3 regions of the Janthinobacterium sp. CG_23.4 genome follow, and region 3 is predicted to be linked to each of the others. Evidence: predicted binding sites of a transcription regulator. Region 3 holds the regulator's gene; each other region holds the start of a gene.
The links. The regulator FliA, encoded in region 3, starts transcription of late flagellar genes. The targets are predictions, from matches to a motif close to CTAAAGTTTNNNNNNNNNNNGCCGNTA.
Positions count from the first base shown of each region.

Region 1: H4V96_RS04520 (flagellar protein FliT) is a predicted target of FliA. The motif match lies at 4,349-4,375, and genes of this name have one in related genera.
Region 2: H4V96_RS04195 (DUF5610 domain-containing protein) is a predicted target of FliA. The motif match lies at 3,916-3,942, and genes of this name have one in related genera.

Region 1 is NZ_JARXUX010000001.1:1,023,674-1,030,537, forward strand. It holds gene H4V96_RS04495 (DUF692 family multinuclear iron-containing protein) at 1-162, shown strand, start outside; gene H4V96_RS04500 (DUF883 family protein) at 167-451, opposite strand; gene H4V96_RS04505 (RNA-binding S4 domain-containing protein) at 574-795, opposite strand; gene fumC (class II fumarate hydratase) at 892-2,286, opposite strand; gene H4V96_RS04515 (hypothetical protein) at 2,459-3,592, shown strand; gene H4V96_RS04520 (flagellar protein FliT) at 4,009-4,260, opposite strand; gene H4V96_RS04525 (HDOD domain-containing protein) at 4,483-5,310, opposite strand; gene H4V96_RS04530 (CsbD family protein) at 5,937-6,122, shown strand; gene H4V96_RS04535 (S9 family peptidase) at 6,198-6,864, opposite strand, start outside.
Region 2 is NZ_JARXUX010000001.1:957,443-964,306, forward strand. It holds gene H4V96_RS04175 (TPM domain-containing protein) at 1-685, opposite strand, end outside; gene H4V96_RS04180 (LemA family protein) at 687-1,301, opposite strand; gene pyrF (orotidine-5'-phosphate decarboxylase) at 1,460-2,284, shown strand; gene sbcB (exodeoxyribonuclease I) at 2,419-3,867, opposite strand; gene H4V96_RS04195 (DUF5610 domain-containing protein) at 4,014-4,628, shown strand; gene H4V96_RS04200 (GGDEF domain-containing protein) at 4,735-5,700, opposite strand; gene H4V96_RS04205 (HPF/RaiA family ribosome-associated protein) at 5,964-6,341, opposite strand; gene H4V96_RS04210 (DUF1345 domain-containing protein) at 6,581-6,864, opposite strand, start outside.
Region 3 is NZ_JARXUX010000001.1:3,690,681-3,697,544, reverse strand. It holds gene flhA (flagellar biosynthesis protein FlhA) at 1-435, shown strand, start outside; gene flhF (flagellar biosynthesis protein FlhF) at 855-2,183, shown strand; gene H4V96_RS16575 (antiactivator of flagellar biosynthesis FleN protein) at 2,176-3,039, shown strand; gene H4V96_RS16570 (RNA polymerase sigma factor FliA) at 3,084-3,815, shown strand; gene H4V96_RS16565 (flagellar motor protein) at 3,797-4,543, shown strand; gene motD (flagellar motor protein MotD) at 4,549-5,337, shown strand; gene H4V96_RS16555 (translation initiation factor Sui1) at 5,418-5,780, shown strand; gene H4V96_RS16550 (flagellar protein FlgN) at 5,971-6,438, opposite strand; gene flgM (flagellar biosynthesis anti-sigma factor FlgM) at 6,447-6,755, opposite strand.

The sequences.
Region 1 (6,864 bases), 2.7 Mb from region 3:
CAAGTGCTGGTACTGGATGCGGGGGCGCATGCGGCCTTGCTGGCCTTGCAGCAGGGACAGACCTTTGGCGCCGCGCTCGATGCGGCGTTCGAGCGGGACAGCGCATTTGACTTGGCGGCATGTTTGCGCCAGTGGCTGGCGCATGCAGTGTTGTCGGCGTGATCGCTTACTCGAAGGCACGCAGTACGCGCGCTTCGCCCGTCTGATCGCGGTACACGGCATTCGCGGCCAGGGTGGCGTCCATCATGTGCGTTACTTGTTCTTCTTCAAAGCGGGCCAGTTCGGCAGTAGCTGCGACGAGGGCCTGTTCCAGCCTGGCGCGCGCGCTTTGATATAGGCTGCTGGTGTATTTTTCTGTGTTGCGCAGCAATTCCTCCGCGCTTTCTATCACTTGGCGCAAGTCGCCGATCAGGCGTACCTGGTTGCGCGTACCTTGTTCGGGTTGGTCCATGGCGCTTCCCTTCTGCAATCGATATTTATCTGACAATAGCGACGTGTTGCAGCTCGATCCAGGCAGCCGGGCCGGCAGGCGCTGGCAGGATGCATGGGGTGCCTTCGCGCCCCATGCCGGGGTCAGGCTGGAGCGACGACCGTGATGCGGATGTCGCTCACGCTGACGACCTGGCCAGCGCGGATCTTGGCAGTCTTGCGCAATTCTTTCTTGCCATCGACCTTCACCACGCCGCTATCGACCATGACCTTGCCTGCGCCACCACTGTCGCACAAGCCCACCAGCTTCAATAGCTGGTTCAGCTCGACGAACTCGGATGTTAAATCAAAGCTTACTTTTTGCATTATATCCCTTATTGCAATGATGTTTTTTAAGTACCAAATGATGGCATCAACTCAGGGTATAGTTTACATGAAGCTAGCGATAATGCGGGCTGAGCCTTAACTTTTGTTGGGCCGCGTCATCTCCAGGGGCACGATCCACGCACGCAATTGCGCTTCTGTCACGAAGCCCAGTCCCAGCGCCGCTTCCTTCAAGGTCGTGCCTTCGTGCTGTGCCCGCTTGGCGATTTGCGCCGCCTTGTCGTAGCCGATATGCGGTGCCAGGGCCGTGACCAGCATCAGGGAGCGTTCCATCAGTTCGGCGATGCGTACACGGTTCGGTGCGATGCCGTGCGCGCAATGCGTGTCGAAGCTGCGCATGCCGTCGCCCAGCAGGCGCGCGCTTTGCAGGAAGTTGTGCGCAATCAATGGCTTGAAGACGTTCAGCTCGAAATTGCCCGAGGCGCCGCCGACGGTGATGGCGACGTCGTTGCCAAACACCTGACAGCACAGCATGGTCAGCGCTTCGCACTGGGTCGGGTTGACCTTGCCCGGCATGATGGAGCTGCCCGGCTCGTTTTCAGGGATGCTGATTTCACCGAGGCCGGAACGTGGGCCGGATGCCATCCAGCGCACGTCATTAGCGATCTTCATCAGCGCCGTCGCCAGGGTTTTCAGCGCGCCATGCGCGGCCACCAAGGCATCGTGGGCGGCCAGGGCGGCAAACTTGTTGCTGGCCGTGGTGAATGGCTGGCCCGTCAGGCGCGCCAGTTCGGCGGCGATGCGGTCGGCAAATTCGACGTGCGCATTCAAGCCGGTGCCCACGGCTGTGCCGCCGGCGGCCAGTTGCCGCAGCGCTGGCAGCGCTGCCGTGAGGATCTGTTCGGCAAAGTCCAGCTGTGCCACGTAGCCGGAAAACTCCTGGCCCAGCGTCAACGGGGTCGCGTCCTGCAAATGGGTGCGGCCGATTTTGACGATGTCGGCAAATGCCGTGGCCTTGGCGTCGAGGGTGGCGCGCAGCTGGCGTAGCGGCGGCAAGACCGTGTCGGCGACGGCGAGGACGGCTGCCACATGGATGGCGGTGGGGAAGATGTCGTTCGAGGACTGGCCCAGGTTGACGTCGTCGTTCGGGTGCAGCAGGCGCTGCTCTCCTCGCAAGCCGCCGATCAGCTCGGAACCGCGGTTGGCCAGCACTTCGTTCATGTTCATATTGCTTTGCGTCCCCGAGCCCGTCTGCCAGACGGCCAGCGGAAATTGCGCTGCATGCTTGCCGGCGAGTACTTCGTCGGCCGCCTGCGTGATGGCGACGGCTTTGCGGCCATCGAGCAATCCCAGCTCCAGGTTGACGTGGGCGGCCGCGCGCTTGACGGTGGCCAGGGCGGCGATCAGTTCGGGCGGCATCGTTTCTGTGGAGATATGAAAGTGCTCAAGCGAGCGCTGCGTTTGCGCTCCCCAAAGCCGCTCGGCGGGTACGTCGATCGGGCCAAAACTGTCGCGTTCGATTCTGCTGCTCATGGCATCGCTTTCATCGGTGGAGGTGGATCGAGTGTACTCCAGACGCCAAAAAGGCACAGGATAATGCTGTAAGGCATCATTTTTGCCATGACCCATCTATATTTTTGCGATTCCCTGCCGTTAAAGAAAGACGAGTTCCGATTATTTATCTTGTTATCAAAGCGATCAGTCCATGCAAAGCAGCATTGTTCCCCGTTGGTCCCTGCTCGCGTGCGCCGCCGCCAGCCTGGCCTTGTCGCCTGTCATGGCGGCCGAACTGGGCGAGATGGCGCTGCTGTCGCATGTGGGCCAGCCCTTGCTGGTCGAGATCGAATTGACGGCCCTGGCTCCCGAGGAAGCGGGCGGCGTGTCCGTGCGCCTGGCCTCGCCCGATGTCTACCGGGGCGGCGGCATCAGCATGGACCCGGCCCTGAAAGCGTTGACGATCAGCCCGCTGGAGCGGGGCGGGCGGCGCTATGTGCGCGTCAGTACGGCGCAAGCGATCCAGGCAGGCTACTTGCATTTGTATTTGTTACTGGGCAATGGTAATGGTGCCATCGTGCGCCTCGCTACGTTGTGGCTGACGCCGGCACCGCCGGCCACCGCCATCGCCGCCGCCAGTGCGCCAGTCAGGCCCGCCATTCCTGCACCCGTGCCACTGCCTGTGCCGCTATCGCCGCCACTGCCACTGCCGCGCGCTGCGCCCGGCGCGCCGCCACCCGATCTCGCCGCACTGGCGGCCCGCGCGCGCGCCGAGGGTCTGGTGCGTCCGGCGCGCGTGTTTGTGCCGCCGCCCGCTGCACCCACGCTGGCTGGCCCGCCGCCATTGCGCCGCGCCAAGGCGCCAGCGGGCGCTTGCGTGCCGCAGGCCAAGCTAGAGCAGGCACAAGAGTGCGTGGCGCTGGATCAGAAAAATGCCGCACTTAATGAAAAGCTGGGTGAGTTGGAAGGCAAGATCGGCGCCTTGCAAAAGGCACTGGCGCTGCCCGTCGTCGCCGCCGTACCGGTTGCCGTGGCGGAGGCGCCGCATGCCAAGCCCAAGCCCCTGAAGGCGGTAGCGTCAGCTGACAAGGAAGCGAAGGCAGGCGGAAATGGCTTGCTATGGCTCGGTATTGGCACCCTGGCCTTCGTGTTGTTGACGGCGCTTATTGTGTATGTCGTGCGCAAGCGCAAGCACAAGCGCAAGCAAGCGCCTGGCACGAGCGCGCCGTCAAAATACTGGGTCTTGCTGCGCAAACCGTTTGGCCGCAAGAAAGAGGTGCCAGTGTTGACGGAGGCGGTGGAGGCAGAGGTGGCCGAGCCCGAAGTGGAGCCGTTCTCGCGTTAATGCTGCTGCCAGGTTAGCTAAATTTGATATTAAAAAAGATATTCAAAAAAGATAGAAAAATACCTGGCTACGGTGTTGCCTATATTTTAAAGATGGTGATATGATCAACTCAGTGGACTTGCTCTACGACAAAACAGTCCCAGCCTGTCGCAGTCACCAACGATAGTGTGGCGCGGCAAACAGGTGTAGCGTTGCATAAACGCCTGGGCCTGGAAGCGGTTTGCGATGCCGACGATGTGCTCGCGAACGCCGGATGCAACCGGCAGCGAGGCGACGCCAGGAGATACCTGGGGTTCGCCTTCCATATTCCGCCTCCCTGCTGCTTGAGTGTCACGAATGCTGCGCTCGCGGCACGGCGGCAGATGTAAAAAAAGCACCCTCAGGTGCTTTTGTCGTTACTGGTGCGACGAACTTATTTACATGTGGGCGCGCGATTCCGGCATCCTGCTCGACAGTTGTGTCATCCACGGTTCCGTGATGGTGCGGATTTCGCGGTCGTTTGCCAGGATTTGCTTGAGTAAATCGATCTTGCGCTGGCGCGAGGCGCCGGTCTGGGCAGGCACCTTGCTTGTCATGGTAGGGCTGGCGGCGGCGGCGCACTGATTTTCCAGGGTATCGAAGCCATCCCAGTCGCTCGAACGCGCTGCGACCACCATTTTATTGGTCATTCCTGCAATATTTTCATACATCGAGAGAACGTCGTTGGAGGTCATGAGCACACCCGTAACTAGTGAATGGATTACCGCTTGTCTAGATTAACGGCGTGCTCATCTGGAACTTTAGGGTATGTTTTAAAAAAAGTGAAAATAATTTGCAGCTAGCCTGGCGGGCAGCACAATTGCCCGCCAGGCTGCATGGATGCTGTCTGGACACTGTCGCCACCGATGCCTTTATTTGACGAGTTCTTCCAGTCCCGCGCTCAGTTCGGCTGGCGGCGGCATCTTGTCCACCAGCGCCAAGGGCGGCAAGTTCAGCGCTTCAGCCACCTCGCTGGGGTAGCAAGCGATAATTTCTTCATGGCTCAACTGGTTTTCATCAATGCGCGCGCGCCAGGCGGCCAGGTGCACGATGGCGGCCAGGCGATTTAACGGTGCCTTGGCCAGCGGATCGGGAAAGGCGGCGAGGGCCTCGGCAAAGGTGGCGGGAAACTTCCAGCGGCGCGCCAGTTCCGCGCCCACTTGCGCATAGTCATAGCCCAGCGACGCGCGCTCGGCGTTGAGCCGGCGCGCGTCAAACGGCGGCGCGATCTTGTCGAGCTGCATGGCTTGCTCGGGCATGACGGCATGGATCACCAGTTGGCCGATTGCATGCATCATGCCGATGGTGAACGCCAGATCCTGGTTGTCGCCCGTCTGCTTGGCGATCCAGCGGGCCGACACGGCACTATGCAGGCAGTAGCGCCAGAACTGCGGCAGGTTCAGGCCGGGTACGGCCTTGTAGCCGCTGACCAGGCCCGAGCTGATGACGAGCGTGCGTACAGTCACAAAACCAAGCATCAGCACGGCGTCTTCGACCGTGCCGATGCTGCGCGAGACGTGGTAATAGGCGGAGTTGGCCAAGCGCAGCAGCTTGGCGCTCAAGGCAGGGTCGGCTCCCAGCTGGCGCGCGATCTCCTCGGTGGCAATGGCGGGGTTGTTGAAACTGCGCACCAGTTCATCGACGATCTTCGGGGCGGCAGGCAGGGCGTGGGGATGCTGGAACAGAGCTTCTAGTTGCATGGCAATAATCTCCTTGGCATTCGCGCGTCATGGGATGAAGCAACTATATGCCGGTTTTTTGTCCGTATGCAAAAAAATTTCAGGGGCATTTTTTCGGCCCGAAAACATGATGATTTTGGCTGTGCAGCACGGACATTCCCGCTGACCGCAGCCGCCGGGACTCGTTCGCCATCCTCGCTAATGCGGCCAAGGAGCGCATCATCGGTCTCGTCGAACGCATGGGCGCAGCGCCACAGACGGACGCGGCAGTGCGCCAGCTCAGCGATTTTTACTATTCCTGGATGGATCAATCGACTATCACAATGCAAGGCTGGTGGCCGACGTCGAGCCGCTTAATGCCAGCAATTTTTATACGCAAAACCTGTTCGACCCGTGGGGCGCGTAAAACTTGAATGACGCGACGCGCCATGCGGCTGATGTTTTGCAAGGTGGGCTGGGCTTGCCCGAGCGCGCCTTCTGCCCATCGGCGATGCCGCTGCTGTGTTAGGAACCGTACAGAACCTTTGATCGTCGCTGCGTACTATGAACACATCGACACGCAGCAACAGTTTGCCGCAGCGTGTGAGCCGCAGCGCCGGCCCTGTTGGGCCGGACAGCAGATGAAGCAACTACAGTGAGGAATTATCATGAACAAAGATCAAGTCGAAGGTAAGTTGAAGGAAGTCGGCGGTAAAGTCCAGGAAGCCGCTGGCAAAGTCGTCGGTAGCGAAGAACAGCAAGCCAAGGGCCTGGCAAACCAGGTCGAAGGCAAGGTACAAAAGAAAGTTGGCGATGTGAAAGACGCAGTGGAAACCATCACGCGCAAACCGTAACTCGCCGTACACATGAAAAAACCGCCGCCTGTCGCAAGACAGGCGGCGGTTTTTTTTGTGGGTGCAGCGCGAAACTTATGGCGCCGGATTGGCCAGCTTTTGCTTGAAGAACATTTCAATTTTCTTGTACACGTGGCGCTGGCCCGCGCGCGACGAGATGCCGTGCTTGGCGCCCGGATAGGTCATCAGGTCGAATTGCACGCCGCGGTTGACCAGCGCGTCGATCAAACGCGTGCTGTTGCTGAACAAGACGTTATCGTCAGCCATGCCATGCACCAGCAGCAGCGGCGATTGCAAGCCGTCCAGGTGGGCGAACACGGTGCTGTCTTTGTAGCCGTCCACGTTTTCCTTAGGCATGCCGAGGAATTGCTCCGTGTAGTGGGTGTCGTACAGCGACCAGTCGGTCACGGGCGCCACCGAGACCCCCATGGCGATCTTGCTGGATGCAGCTGACAGCAAACGCAGCGTCATGAAGCCGCCATAGCTCCAGCCAAACACGCCGATGCGCTTGGGATCGACGAAGCTTTGCTTGCCCAGCCAGGCTATGCCGACCAGCTGGTCCGCCACTTCGGCAGCGCCCAGCTTGTGATAGATGGCGTCCGTGAAGGCGCGCTCGCGGCGCGACGAGCCCCGGTTATCGAGGCGGAAGACGACAAAGCCTTGCTGTGCCATGTACTGGTCGAAGTTGTTGCCCCAGCGGCGGGCCACGTGCTGCGAGTGCGGGCCGCCATACGTCGACAGG
Region 2 (6,864 bases), 2.7 Mb from region 3:
CAACGCCCGTGGCGCCGCCAGACCAGTTGCCGCCGCGTTGCAGCCGCTTGGGGCCGCCGCGCGAGCGCAATACGCTCAGCACGATGAGAAAGCCGAAGAATAGCAGCGGCAGCCAGAAGGTCAGAGCGCCCGCTTCCACGCTGGCCGGGGCTTTCTGCTGTGCTGCAGCGGGGAATTGCTCTTGGTTGAGCAAGGTGGCAATCGCCCCCACGCCAGCGACCAGGCCACCATAAAAATCGTTCTGCTTGAAGTGGGGCGCGATCACGTCTTGTAGTACGCGTTTCGATTGCGCATCCGTCAGCACGCCCTGCACGCCACGGCCCGCTTCGATGCGCAGGCGGCGCAGGGACGATGGATTATCTTTCGCCACCATCAGCAGCACGCCGTCATCGACGCCCTTGCGGCCCAGCTTCCAGGCATCGCTCACGCGGATGCTGTATTGCTCGATCGCTTCCGGTTCGGTGCTCTTGACCAGCAGCACGGCGATCTGGCTGCCCGTCTTGGCTTCGTAGTCGGCCAGTACGCCTTCCAGTGCCGCTTTCTGCTTGGCATCGAGCATGCCGGCGTTGTCTGTCACGCGCGCGGCCAGCGGCGGCACGGGCTGCAAGCCCTGCGCGCTGGCCGGCAGGCTGGTGCACAGCAGCAGTGCCGTCGCCAGTGCCGCCAGATAAGACCAGGCTTTCATCTTATTTGCCGAAGTTGACGGTCGGTGCGGTCGAGATGGCTTTTTCATTTTCCACCGTGAACGATGGCTTGACCTTGTAGCCGAAGACCATGGCCGTCAAGTTGTTGGGGAAACTGCGCGCATGCACGTTGTAATCCTGCACGGCGACGATGTAACGCTGGCGCGCCACGGTGATGCGGTTTTCCGTGCCTTCCAATTGCGACTGCAAGTCGCGAAAACTGGTGTCGGCTTTCAAGTCCGGGTATTTCTCGGACACCACCATCAGGCGCGACAGGGCCGATGACAGCTGTCCCTGCACTTGCTGGAATTTCTCGAACGCGGCCGGATCGTTCAGCACTTCGGGAGTGATCTGGAAACTGGTGGCGGCGGCGCGCGCCTTGGTCACCGCTTCCAGGGTTTCGCGTTCGTGCGTGGCATAGCCCTTGACGGTGTTGACCAGGTTGGGGATCAGGTCGGCACGGCGTTGGTACTGGTTGACGACTTCGCCCCAGGCGGCCTTGGTGGCTTCGTCCTTGCTCTGGAAGTCGTTGTAGCCGCAGCCTGTCAGGATGCCGGCCAGGACGGTGACGCTCAGCGCCAGGCGCAGCCATTTGGTGAATTGATTGGTGATGTGCATGATGGGTTCCGTGCAGAGTAGAAGGGATGCGGCAAATATACCTGAAACGGCCCGCAATGTCGGTTTAAATAGGCGCAGGCCGCTGGCACCGCCTGACTTGACAGGACCGCGCCGCGTTACAATACGGGGTTTGCAACTGACTATAGAGAAGGTGTGCCGTGAATTTCATCAATAAATTATCCGCCGCATGGACGGCCAATAATTCCCTGCTGTGCGTGGGACTCGATCCCGATCTGGCAAAACTGCCGGCGGAACTGCGCGACTTGCCCGATGGAATCACCACCTTTTGTACGCGCATCATCGACGCCACGGCCGATCTGGCCTGCGCCTTCAAGCCGCAGATCGCCTATTTTGGCGCGCTGGGTGCGGAAAAGCAGTTGGAAGACATCTGCCGTTACGTGCGCGAGAATTATCCGCATATCCCGCTGATCCTCGACGCGAAACGCGGCGACATCGGCGCCACGGCCACGCAATATGCGCGCGAAGCGTTCGAGCGCTACGGCGCCGACGCCGTCACCGTGAACCCCTACATGGGCGAGGATTCGCTTGACCCTTACCTGGCGTGGCAAGACCGCGGCGTGATCATCCTGTGCCGCACCTCGAACCCGGGCGGCTCGGACCTGCAATTTCTCGACACCGATGGCGTACCCCTGTACCAGCGCGTAGCGCGCCTGGTGGCCGAGAAATGGAACAAGAATGGCCAGTGCGCGCTCGTCGTCGGCGCCACTTTCCCTGAAGAACTGGCGCAAGTACGCGCCATCGTCGGCGACATGCCGCTGCTGGTGCCTGGCATCGGCGCCCAGGGCGGCGATATTGCCGCCACCGTCGGCGCTGGCCAGACGGCGAACGGCATGGGCATGATGATCAGTTCCTCGCGCGCCATCATTTACGCCACGGCGCAAGCGGGCGAGGATTTCGCCGACGCGGCGCGCCGCGTGGCGATCGAAACGCGCGATGCGATCAATCAACACCGCGCAGCGTAGGTCGGATTAGCGGCGTAGCCGCGTAATCCGACACCACCACGCTCGGGCCAACAATGTTGTCGGATTACGCGGGGCTTTGCCCCGCTAATCCGACCTACGGCTGGGGGCAGACCCGCCGGGTCTGACCCCGGGTTTTAATCCCTCTGTGGCGCGACGATCTCTGCGTAATCGTACAGTTCACCGAGAATTTCTTCTCCCCGCTCATCGACCGATTCCGACAGCACGTCGATTTCGGTAAACAGCATGTCGATGCTGCGCGCGCCGGCGTCGCCGTCGAACAATCGGGCGGCGCGGTGCTGTTCCCAGCGCAGGCTTTCCGCTACGCTCAGGGTTTGCGGAAAATTGCGGGCACGATAGCGAAACAGCAATTCCTGCAGGCGTTCGTCGGCAAACGATGGGCGTGCGGCCGCCAGCTTGGCCGGCGTGTCGCGGCGTAGTGATTCGAGCAGGCGGCGGTCGTCGTTGCTGACGAAACCATTGTATAAATCTTCATCCACGTCTAGCGCAACATTCACGCCCGGGCGCTGGAATACGTCGGCCCAGATCGCCTCCATGTTCGGCGCCGTGGCGGCCAGCTGGGCGTTGGCGCGCGCCGCTTCCAGGTCGATACCCCAGTGCGCAGCCATGGCTGGCGACAGGGTCTTTAAATTGCCGACCAGCATGGGCGACTTGTTCAGGTGCACGCTTTTCACGGGGAGGCGCGTCATGCCTTCCGGCATGGCTTCCTTGCGCGTGAACATGCGCGCGCGGATAGTGTCGGCGTCCAGGCTGAACAGCTCGCGTGGGTCGTAGGCACAATCCCAGACCAGAATTTCATTCTTGTTGCTCGGGTGCGTGGCGAGCGGCCAGACGACGCCCAGGCAACCCCGTTCGGCGGGGAACATGCCCGACACGTGCAGGAAGGGTTGGCGTTCGCTGGCGGCCAGGTGCATGCCCATTTCGCTGGCGACCCTGTCCTTCTTGTGTAGCGCCAGGCAGAACTCGAACAGCTTCGGTTGCTTTTCGCGGATCAGGCGGGCCAGGGCGATGGTGGCGCGTACGTCGGACAGCGCATCGTGCGCCGCTGCGTGGACCAGGCCATTGGCCTTGCTCAAGTGTTCGAGTTTAAAACTGGTCTGGCCATCGTCGCGTTTCGGCCACTCAATGCCTTCCGGGCGCAGCGCGTGCGTCATGCGCACCACGTCGAGAATGTCCCAGCGGCCGCAATGGTTTTTCCATTCGCGCGCATACGGGTCGATCAGGTTGCGCCAGAATAGGAAACGCGTGACTTCATCGTCGAAACGGATGGTGTTGTAGCCTACGCCGATGGTGCCCGGTTCCGAAAAAGCCGCTTCGATGGTGGCCGCGAACTGGTGCTCTGGCACGCCCAGCTGCAAGCATTGCTGCGGCGTGATGCCCGTGATCAGGCACGCTTGCGGGTCTGGCAGGAAATCATTGGCAGGCTGGCAATACAGCATGATAGGCTCGCCGATCTCCTTGAGTTCGGCGTCCGTGCGGATGGCCGCGAACTGGGCCGGGCGGTCGCGGCGCGGCTGCGCGCCAAAGGTTTCGTAGTCGTGCCAAAGGAAAGTCTGGGTAGTCATTGATGGTCGTTGCTTAATTGGTTATCTGGGCCGCTCAAAGAGTCGCTGCTACAGTTTTCTGAAAACCTGCCGATACTACACGAGAGCATGAGCAGCATTGCGTTTCCCGCATGGTGGCATACATTGCCCGTTCAAGGAGGTCTATCGTGTCAATTCCCATCGCCGCAAGCAGCAATTCCACTCCTTCCGTGACTTCCGTCAGTACGGGCGTTGCCGGCAAGGACGATAAAGTTCAGCAAAAGGATGGCGTCAAGACGGAAATGAGCGTCAATGAGCGCAGCAAGCTGCAGTTGAACGCCTCCATCATGCAGGCGTCGATGAATGTCTCCATCGCTTCGGAAAACGCGCCGCTGGCGCTGCTGTACAAGACCGCCATCACGAATATCAATGAAGCGCTGAAGGGCCAGTACGGCGAGGATGCGATCGGGAACGCGGCGTCGCAAGATAATAGCGCCGAAGCGACGGCCAGCCGCATTGTATCGCTGTCGACGGGTTTTTTTGACGCCTACAAGAAGCAAAATCCTGGTCTGGACGACGCTACGGCCCTGAGCAAGTTCATGGATACCATCAGTGGCGGCATGGAAAAAGGCTTCAAGGAAGCGCGCGATATCCTCAGTGGCTTGAACGTGCTGAACGGCGATCTCGCCAGCAATATCGACAAGACGTATGAATTAGTGCAAAAAGGCTACGCCGATTTCATCGCCGCGCGCAGTAGCAACAAGGATGACGGCGCCAAGCCGGCCGACAGCAAGGCCGCCTGATCTTGATGACACCTGAGGCGCCTGGGAAAATGTCCAGGGCCAGGCGCATTGCCGAAAGCAGTGCGAATGTACGACCAGGCAATGCAACGACGCCATGGGCGTTTTATCAGGTGCTTACGCGGTTGCGGCCCGATGCTTTGGCGCGGTACAGCGCCGCATCGGCTGTCGCGATCAGCGCTTCGTCATCCTGTCCGGCAGCCAGGCTGGCTACGCCGAAGGAACCGGTGATGTGCGGCAGGGCGCTGCGCATGTCGGTGAAGATAAGGGCTTGCTGCATGCGTTCGCACAGGCGCTCGGCGACCCGCAGGGCCACGTTTTCGCTGGTGTCGGGCAAGATCACCATCATTTCCTCGCCACCATAGCGCACGGCAAAATCCGTGGGGCGCAGGGCAGCGCCCAGCACTTGCGCGGCGATGCGCAGCGCCTGGTCGCCCGCCTGGTGGCCGTGGGTGTCGTTAAAGCGCTTGAAATGGTCGAGGTCTATCATTACCAGCGACAGCGGCGAGCTGCTGGCCTGGGCGGTAATGACCATGTTCGGCAGTAAATCGGTGAGCCAGGCACGGTTGTACAAGCCCGTCAGGCTGTCGACCATCGATAGCTGGCGGTAGAATTCGCCCAGTTTCTGGCGCCGGCGCAGCAGGGCATTGGCGGCGCGGATGCGGAAGGAGAGCAAGCGCAGCAGGTTACGCGCCAGGCCGTTCGATTGCTCGATCAATTCCCATACGACGGCCGCATCGATCACCAGCAAATCGGTTTCTTCCAGAGCGGAAATGGCAGCCAGGTTGCTCGCTTCATCAAGCACCGATTGTTCGCCCACGCTTTCGCCGGGCAAGACCTTGCTGACGGTGCCGTCATCCATGCCCGTGTGGGTGTCGGCCGCTACGGCCAGCGAGCCGCGCAGGACAATGTACAGCTTGGTGCCTTGGCTGTCGACAATGGCTTCGCCTGCTTCGAGGCGCATCACGGGGCAGGGTGCCAGCATGGCGGCCGTCCGGCTGTCCGCTGCATCGCAAAATAGCTGTAAATCACCGATGTTGCAGCCTGAAGCGCCGAAGTTGCCGATCTGTTCCACAATCACACTTTCAAAAAGCCGGCGCGCGGGAGGAGGGAGCCGGTGGTTTCATGATAGCGTAAAGCGGCCTCGGCTGTAACGGCAAAGGCTTGCTTGAGGTCACTTACTGTGTGAAATACGACAATTATTTCACTGTCGCGTCAAGAAGCTGGAACGGTGATACTTTTGGCATTGTTGTTGCCGTGCGCAACAGGCGGGGCGGATGCGACAAGGCAGCCTTGAACGGCTGCCCTGGTCTCTGAGGAATGCTGCGGTGGGGTGAGTTACTCGGCGGTTTCTTCCGCTTCGGCCGTATCGATCACGGCATTCTTGCCGCTGGCGTGGCGCTTGCTGTCTTGCAGGCGGCCCAGGGCGCTATCGATGGCGCGTTTCAGTTTCTCGGTGGCACCGGCAACGGCTTGATGCACGGTGGCGTTTTGTTCGGTGACGGCAATTGCTTGATAGCCAGCAATGCGTGCTTCCATGACGCAGCGGATGTCGTCGGCACCGCCTTTCGGGCCGTTGGTGTCGCTGATGTGGACTTCGATGCGGGTCAGGTTGTCGCGGAAGCGGTTCAGTGCGTTTTCCAGTACGGATTGTACATGTTCGTTCAGTCCAGCAGTGTTGGCGATGGTGCTGTCGGTATGAATATTGATTTGCATATGCTTACTCCTGTCAATTCAAAAAAAACCCATCTCGGGCGCCATGCCCTGCAGCGGTCAAATCGGCTGCGCGCGCATCAGCGCCCGGTTACTACCTCATGCACTTGATTGCTGTGCATAACCTCACTTACGTAGCTTATCTTACTCCAGTTTTGACAATTTCAAGGGCGCTGCATGATTAAGATGCGCTTAACCCTGCAGTCAGGTCAAGTTTCCTGATGGAATTTTTTCCCGCTTGCTTATCCATTGATCAAGCCGGCGGCAATATTGATGGACAGTCCCAGTACGACCAGATTGAAGAAAAAGCTCAGTACGGATTGCCCCAGTACGATCTGCCGCATCGGCCGCGTCTGCACGCAAACGTCCGACGTTTGTACGGCGACGGCGATGGTGAAGGCGAAATACAAAAAATCCCAGTAGTCGGGGTTTGCTTCGTCGCCGGGAAATTTCAGCGGGCGCAATGCGGGGTCGGCCAGGTAAAACAGGTGCGCATAGTGAACGCAGAACAGCGTGCCGACGAGAA
Region 3 (6,864 bases):
CGCGATATGCGCAGCATCATCGAAACCCTGGCCGAGCATACGGTCAATACGCAAGACCCGAACGAGCTGACGGCGCTGGTGCGCGTGGCCCTGGGCCGCGCCATCGTGCAACAACTGTTCCCTGGCGCTGCCGAACTGTCCGTGATGACCCTGGACAGCCGCCTGGAGCGCCTGCTGCTGCAAGCGATGGGCAATGGCGGCGATGGCGCCGGCATCGAGCCGGGCTTGGCCGACACCATCGCGCATCAGGCGGGCCTGGCTGCGCAGCAACAGGAAGCCTTGGGCCTGACGCCGGTGCTGCTGGTGCCGGCACCATTGCGCGCTCTGCTGTCGCGCTTTCTGCGCCGCGCCTTGCCGCAGCTGAAAGTGTTGTCGCATGCCGAAGTGCCGGAAACCAAAACCATCCGCGTCACCAGCCTGGTCGGTGCGCAATAGTTGACAGCATCGGCATCGGGGTCAGCCCCCCTCCAGCGTGAGCGCCGAGCTTTGCGTTAGCCGAATACCGGGGTCAGACCCCCTGCAGCGTTAGCGCTGAGCTTTGCGTTAGCCGAATACCGGGGTCAGACCCCCTGCAGCGTTAGCGCTGAGCTTTGCGTTAGCGTCAGTGGGGGTCTGACCCCATCCTTTGCTGAGCCCTTGCCTTTGGTCAAATAAACATCAATTTCCTGCTGGCAAACTGAATAACGGGTACTTTCCCGTCCTGTTCCTTCGATCATTTCTTCCAAGCATCGCTAATAATAGAAACTGTCCGGGTGATCTGTGTCCATGTGGAAGACAGCACCCAAGCAACAGGAGTCGATGATGGTCACACAGTTCAGCCAGTATTGCGCTACCCCCGCCCCGGGAGGCCGATCATGAATGTGAAAAAATTTACCGGTGCCTCGTCGCGCGATGCCTTGCGCAAGGTGCGTGAAGCGCTGGGCCCCGATGCCGTGATCTTGTCGAACCGCCAGGCCGATGGCGTGGTGGAAATCCTGGCGCTGGCCAATGACGATGCCGCTTCGCTGGCGTCGCCGCCGGCGGCGTCCGAAATGTCCCAGCCGCGGCCCCAGTTGCAGACCCAGTTCGCTACGCCGCAGCGTCAGCCCGCCCCGGCCCAGCGCCCGGCTGCGCCACGTCCTGCCGCACCGCGCCAAGCAGCCGGCGAGCCAGTGGACATGGCCCGCATGCAGCAGATGATGGCCAGCGCGTTGGCGCACGTGAAAGAGAACGCCGCCGCCGAGATGAGCGGCATGATGAATGAAATTCGCGCCATGCGCGGCATGATGGAAACCCAGTTGGCGGAAATTTCGTGGGGCTCGACGCAGCAGCGCGAGCCGCAAAAAGCCGTGGTGCTGCGTGAAATGCTGGCCGCCGGTTTCTCGGCCAGCCTGGCGCGCTACCTGATCGACAAGCTGCCCGCCGGCCTGGATGGCGCGCAAAGCATGCGCTGGATCAAGACCGTCCTCAGCCGCAACCTCAATACAGTCGCCAACGAAGACGCCATGCTGGAGCAGGGCGGCGTGTTTGCGCTGGTGGGCCCGACCGGTGTTGGCAAGACCACCAGCACGGCCAAGCTGGCGGCCCGCTGCGTGATGCGCCACGGCCCGGAAAAGCTGGCCCTGATCACCACCGATGCCTATCGTATCGGCGCGCATGAACAGCTGCGCATCTACGGCAAGATTCTCGGCGTGATGGTGCATTCGGTGAAGGATGAGGCGGACTTGCGCATCGCCTTGAAGGAATTGAAAAACAAGCACACGGTGCTGATCGATACGGTGGGCGTGAGCCAGCGCGACCAGATGGTGACCGAACAGGTGGCCATGCTGTCTGGCGCCGGCGCCGACGTGAAACGCCTGCTGTGCCTGAACTCCACGGCCACGCAGGAAACCTTGAACGAAGTGGTGCGCGCCTACCAGGGCAGCGGCCTGGCTGGCTGCATCATGACCAAGCTCGATGAAGCGGCCTCGATCGGCAATGTGCTCGACGTGGTGATCCGCCAGAAACTGAACCTGTTTTATGTGTCGAATGGCCAGCGCGTGCCGGAAGACTTGTACCTGGCCGACCGTGGCTACCTGATCGACCGCGCTTTCAAGCTCAAGCGTGATGCCGCGGCGACGCAGTTTTCCGATGCCGAACTGCCGCTGTTGATGGCACAGGCGGCATCGCGCAACAATGAAGCGCGCGGGGTGCACCTTGGCTAATTTTGATTTCGACCAGGCCGAAGGCTTGCGCCGCATGTTGGCCGGCCCGCAGCCGCGCGTCATGACGTTCTTGTCGGCCACGCCGCAAGACGACAAGGGCGCCATGCTGGTCAACCTTGGGGCCTCGCTGGTGTACGGCGGCAATGACGTGCTGCTGCTCGACGCCAGCGGCGGCAGCGACGGCGTCGCTGCCCGCCTGGGACTGGCGCACGGCGCCAGCCTGCGCGACGTGGCACGCCAGCAGTGCGCCTTGAACCAGGTCATCCATCAAGTGCCGCAAGGCTTCGGCGTGGCCAGCCTGGGCGCGCGCAACCATCTGATGGATAGCTTGGACTATGCTGGCGAGGAAGAACTGCGCCGCCTAGGCAAGACCTTCGAGGTGCTGGCGCGCCAGAGCGGCATCGTGCTGGTCGACGGCGTCATGGCCGACGCGGGCGACTGCTTCCCCGTGCCGCTGATGGCCTCATCCGACATCGTGGTGCAGGTCTCGACCAGCGCCACCTCGATCAAGGCCGCTTACTGCCTCATCAAGCGCCTGAGCCAGGAACTGGGACGGCGTCCGTTTGGCATTCTTGTTACCGGCGCTTCCGAATCTGAGGCAAAAGTGGTGTACGATAATATGGCGCAGGCGGCGAGCCGTTATCTGGCCGTGAAATTGACCTCGATGGGGTCGGTGCCTGCCGACGAGTATCTACACCGCGCGGCGCGTCTGGGACGCAGCGTGGTCGATGCCTTTCCATTGGCGGGGGCCTCGGTGGCGTTTCGCGGACTGGCCGAGCGGCTGGCCCGTTCGGCGGCGCCAGTGCTCGGCGGCACCTTGTACCAGACGGGAAGCCTGCACCAGTTCAGCGCCTGATTCCATTATCAGCACTCGATAGCAGTTAAAACAATAAGCAGCCTATGTACACGGTCAAAGGGAAATCGAACAAGGACTATTTGCTGACGGAGCATATTCCGTTGGTAAAGCGTCTGGCGCACCATATGAAGGCGAAATTGCCGCCTTCGGTCGAGGTCGATGACCTGATCCAGGCCGGCATGATCGGCCTGCTCGACGCTATCAGTCGCTACGAAGAGACGCATGGCGCGCAGTTCGAGACGTATGCCGTGCTGCGCATCCGAGGTGCCATGCTCGACGAATTGCGCACCAGCGACTGGCTGCCGCGCAGCATGCGCCAGAACATGCGCAAGATCGAAGAGGCGATGAGTACCTTGCAGCAGCGCCTCGGTCATCCGCCGACCGAGTCGGAAGTGGCCAAGCTGCTCAAAATGTCGCTCGCCGACTACCAGGAAATGCTGGGCGATGGCGGTGGGCACCAGTTGGTGTACTACGAAGACTTTCATGACCCGGACGGCAATGACAGCTTCCTTGACCGCCATTGCGTGGACGAGGATAGCGATCCTTTGCGTTCCCTGCTCGATACCGATTTCCGGCAATCCGTGATCGATGCCATCGACGCGCTGCCGCCACGCGAGAAAATACTCATGGGCCTGTATTACGAAGAAGAGCTGAACCTGAAGGAAATCGGTGCGGTGATGGGCGTGTCCGAATCGCGCGTCTCGCAATTGCATACCCAGGCCGTCGCGCGCCTGCGCGCAACTTTGAGGGAGCAGGCGTGGACTGGTCCAGCGTAATCGGGCTGGCGCTGGCGCTGGCGGGCCTGCTGGTCGGCCAGACACTGGAAGGCGGCAAGATGGCCTCCCTGCTGCAGCCGGCCGCCTTTGCCATCGTCATCGTCGGCACCTTTGGTGCCGTGCTGCTGCAAACGCGGCTGCGTACCTTCGCGCGCGGCATGCAAATGCTGCGCTGGGTCTTCCTGCCGCCCGCCGATACGCGCGCCGCGCTGGCGCGCGATATCGGGCAATGGAGTTTGACGGCGCGTCGCGACGGCACGCTGGCGCTTGAGCGCCTGATGGAAGACACGACCGACCGCTTCAATGCCAAGGGCTTGAGGATGATCGTCGATGGCATTGCGCCCGACAAGCTGCGCCAGGTGCTCGATGTGGAAATCTCTGCCTACGAAATGGCCGAGCGCCAAGCCGTCAAGGTGTGGGAATCGGCGGCCGGCTATTCGCCCACCATCGGTATCGTGGGCGCCGTACTGGGCTTGATCCACGTCATGGAAAACCTGACCGACCCGAGCAAATTGGGCAGTGGCATTGCCGTGGCGTTTGTCTCGACCATCTACGGCGTGGGGCTGGCCAACCTGCTGTTCCTGCCGGTGGCGAATAAACTCAAGGCCATCGTGTCGCGCCGCGTGCTGCAGTACGAGATCACGGCCGCCGTGCTGTACGACATCGCCACGGGCGACCATACGCGCATCATCGAAGAGCGCGTGGCCAGCCTGCTGCACGAGCACTGAGCATGATGCGGCGCGCGCGCAGGAAGTATGACGAGGAAGCGGATAACCAGGACCGCTGGCTGATTTCGTACGCCGACTTCATTACCTTGCTGTTCGCCTTTTTCGTTGTCATGTATGCGATTTCGCAAGTCAACGAAGGTAAGTACCGCGTCTTCCAGAATGCCATCGGCGAGGCCTTCAGCCTGGAAAAGGGCGCGCCGCCCATTATCATGGAAGCGCCGCAAGCCATCGCGCTGCCGAACCCCGCCCTGAAACGCCGCGCCGAAGCCATCCGCCGCGAGCGCGAACACATGACGCGCCTGGCGCAGGACCTCACATCGACGCTGGCGCCGCTGGTCAAGGAAGGCAAAGTGAGGGTCACGCAGACGAGCCGCGGCGTGAGCGTGGAAATCAACGCCAGCGTGCTGTTCGATCCGGGCGCTGCCGGCTTGACGACGGAGTCGGACCAGGCCTTGCGCGCCGTGGCCGTGCTGCTCAAGGACGATACGCACGACGTGCAGGTGGAAGGGCATACGGATGTACAGCCGATCAGCAATTCAAATTTTGCCTCGAACTGGGAATTGTCGGCCGCGCGCGCCAGCGCCGTGGTGCGCCTGTTCATCGCCAGCGGTGTGCAAGCGTCGCGCCTGTCGGCCGTGGGGCACGCCGACAACATCCCCGTGGCGCCAAACGCCACGCCGGAAGGACGCACGCGCAACCGCAGGGTCGCCGTGACGATCCTCTCCGGCATCCCCGAGACGGTGATGGAGGTGCCGACGGCGCCGGTATCGCCAGCGCCGGCACCGGCCAACTGACTGGCGGGGTCAGCCCCGTCGGCTCTGACCCCGGTATTGCTTGGTACAATCGCGGCCTTCTCCCTTATTCTCTCTCCATCATGAAAAGCAGTTCCGCAGGCGCTCTTGTATATTCCACCGAAACGGGCCGCATGTGCCCCGCATGCCGCCAGCCGCTGGCGCAATGCGCATGCAAGGCGCAAGCCAAGGCGGTGCTGGCGGGCGATGGCGTGGTGCGCGTGTCGCGCCAGACCAAGGGGCGCGGCGGCAAGAGCGTCACCGTAGTGAAAGGCTTGGCGCTCGACGCCATCGCGCTGGCCCTGCTGGGCAAGCAGTTGCGCACGCAGTGCGGCTCGGGCGGCACGGTCAAGGATGGCGTGATCGAAGTGCAGGGCGACCATGTCGATACCATCGTGGCCGCGCTGGCCAAGCTGGGCCACCAGCCTAAAAAGGCTGGCGCTTAGCTTTGACGTGCGCGCATGCGCGTGGGCTAACGTCCCGACGATCCGCTGGTCCAGCGGCGAAGGGGCAGGTCATCGCAGCGAAATGTCGCCAGCATGAATGTCGCCAGCATGCGCGGCCTGCTGCGCATGGTTGACGCTGCAAGGCTGCTGCGTCTTGGTGTGATGGTGTGATGGTGTGGCGTTGGGACAGTTAGCCGATGACGACGCGTCGGCTGGCCGTGTTCGTCATCGCTTGGCCGCTGGGGCCGTAGAAATTGCCACTCTGGGCCGTGGGGCGCATGGCGTTCAGGGCGCCTTGCGTATGCAGCATGTGCCTGTTGACCAGCAGGCTGTTCAGCCGGTTTTGTTCCTTGGCTTCGCGCGTGATATCGAGCAGGGCTTTCCACAGGGGCGCCGCTTCGGCTTCGCTGGCACCGACCAGCCAGTCTTCCATGCCAGCTTCTGCAGCCGTGAAGCCAGCTGCCGCCAGCGCCTTGTGGCGTTGCGCCGCCAGTTGGCTCAATTGTCCTACGAGTGCCGTCTTGCGCGCCGTCAACTCCGTGATTGCATCGATGTCAGCGGCAACCAGATGCCGCTGTTCTTCTTTCATCAATGCCAGCAATGTGGTCATGAGCTGTTGCTCGTCGCGCAGGCTGGAAAACGGAGTCACTGATTGCATGAGGGAACCTATCTATTGCGTGAGTGCAGCAAGTCCTTGACTGTGTCGAGGAGACCGTCTGCCACTTTTTCAGAGTTGACCTGGAACTGGCCGTCGGCGATCGCCAGCTTGATGCGTTCGACTTTTTTCGTGTCGAACACGGTGTTGCTGCCGGCAGTTGCACTGGCCGCTAACGCCTGTCCTTGCGGCGACAGGCGTACATTGTCCGACGTCGTCGGTGTTGCCTGGGCTTTCTCGGCATTGCGGGCGCCGGAGGTACTCGCGGGCGACACCGGCAGGCCGGGATTGCTTTTAATAGTGTTGTCGGTAATTTTCACAGCGTGATCCTCGTCTGGTCGAAGTCAATAAACTCCGGGATATAGCTCTTTATCGGCACCTTCTTCCGAAACTTTAGTGCGCCAGACCAGAATATCGCTGTGCATCGCT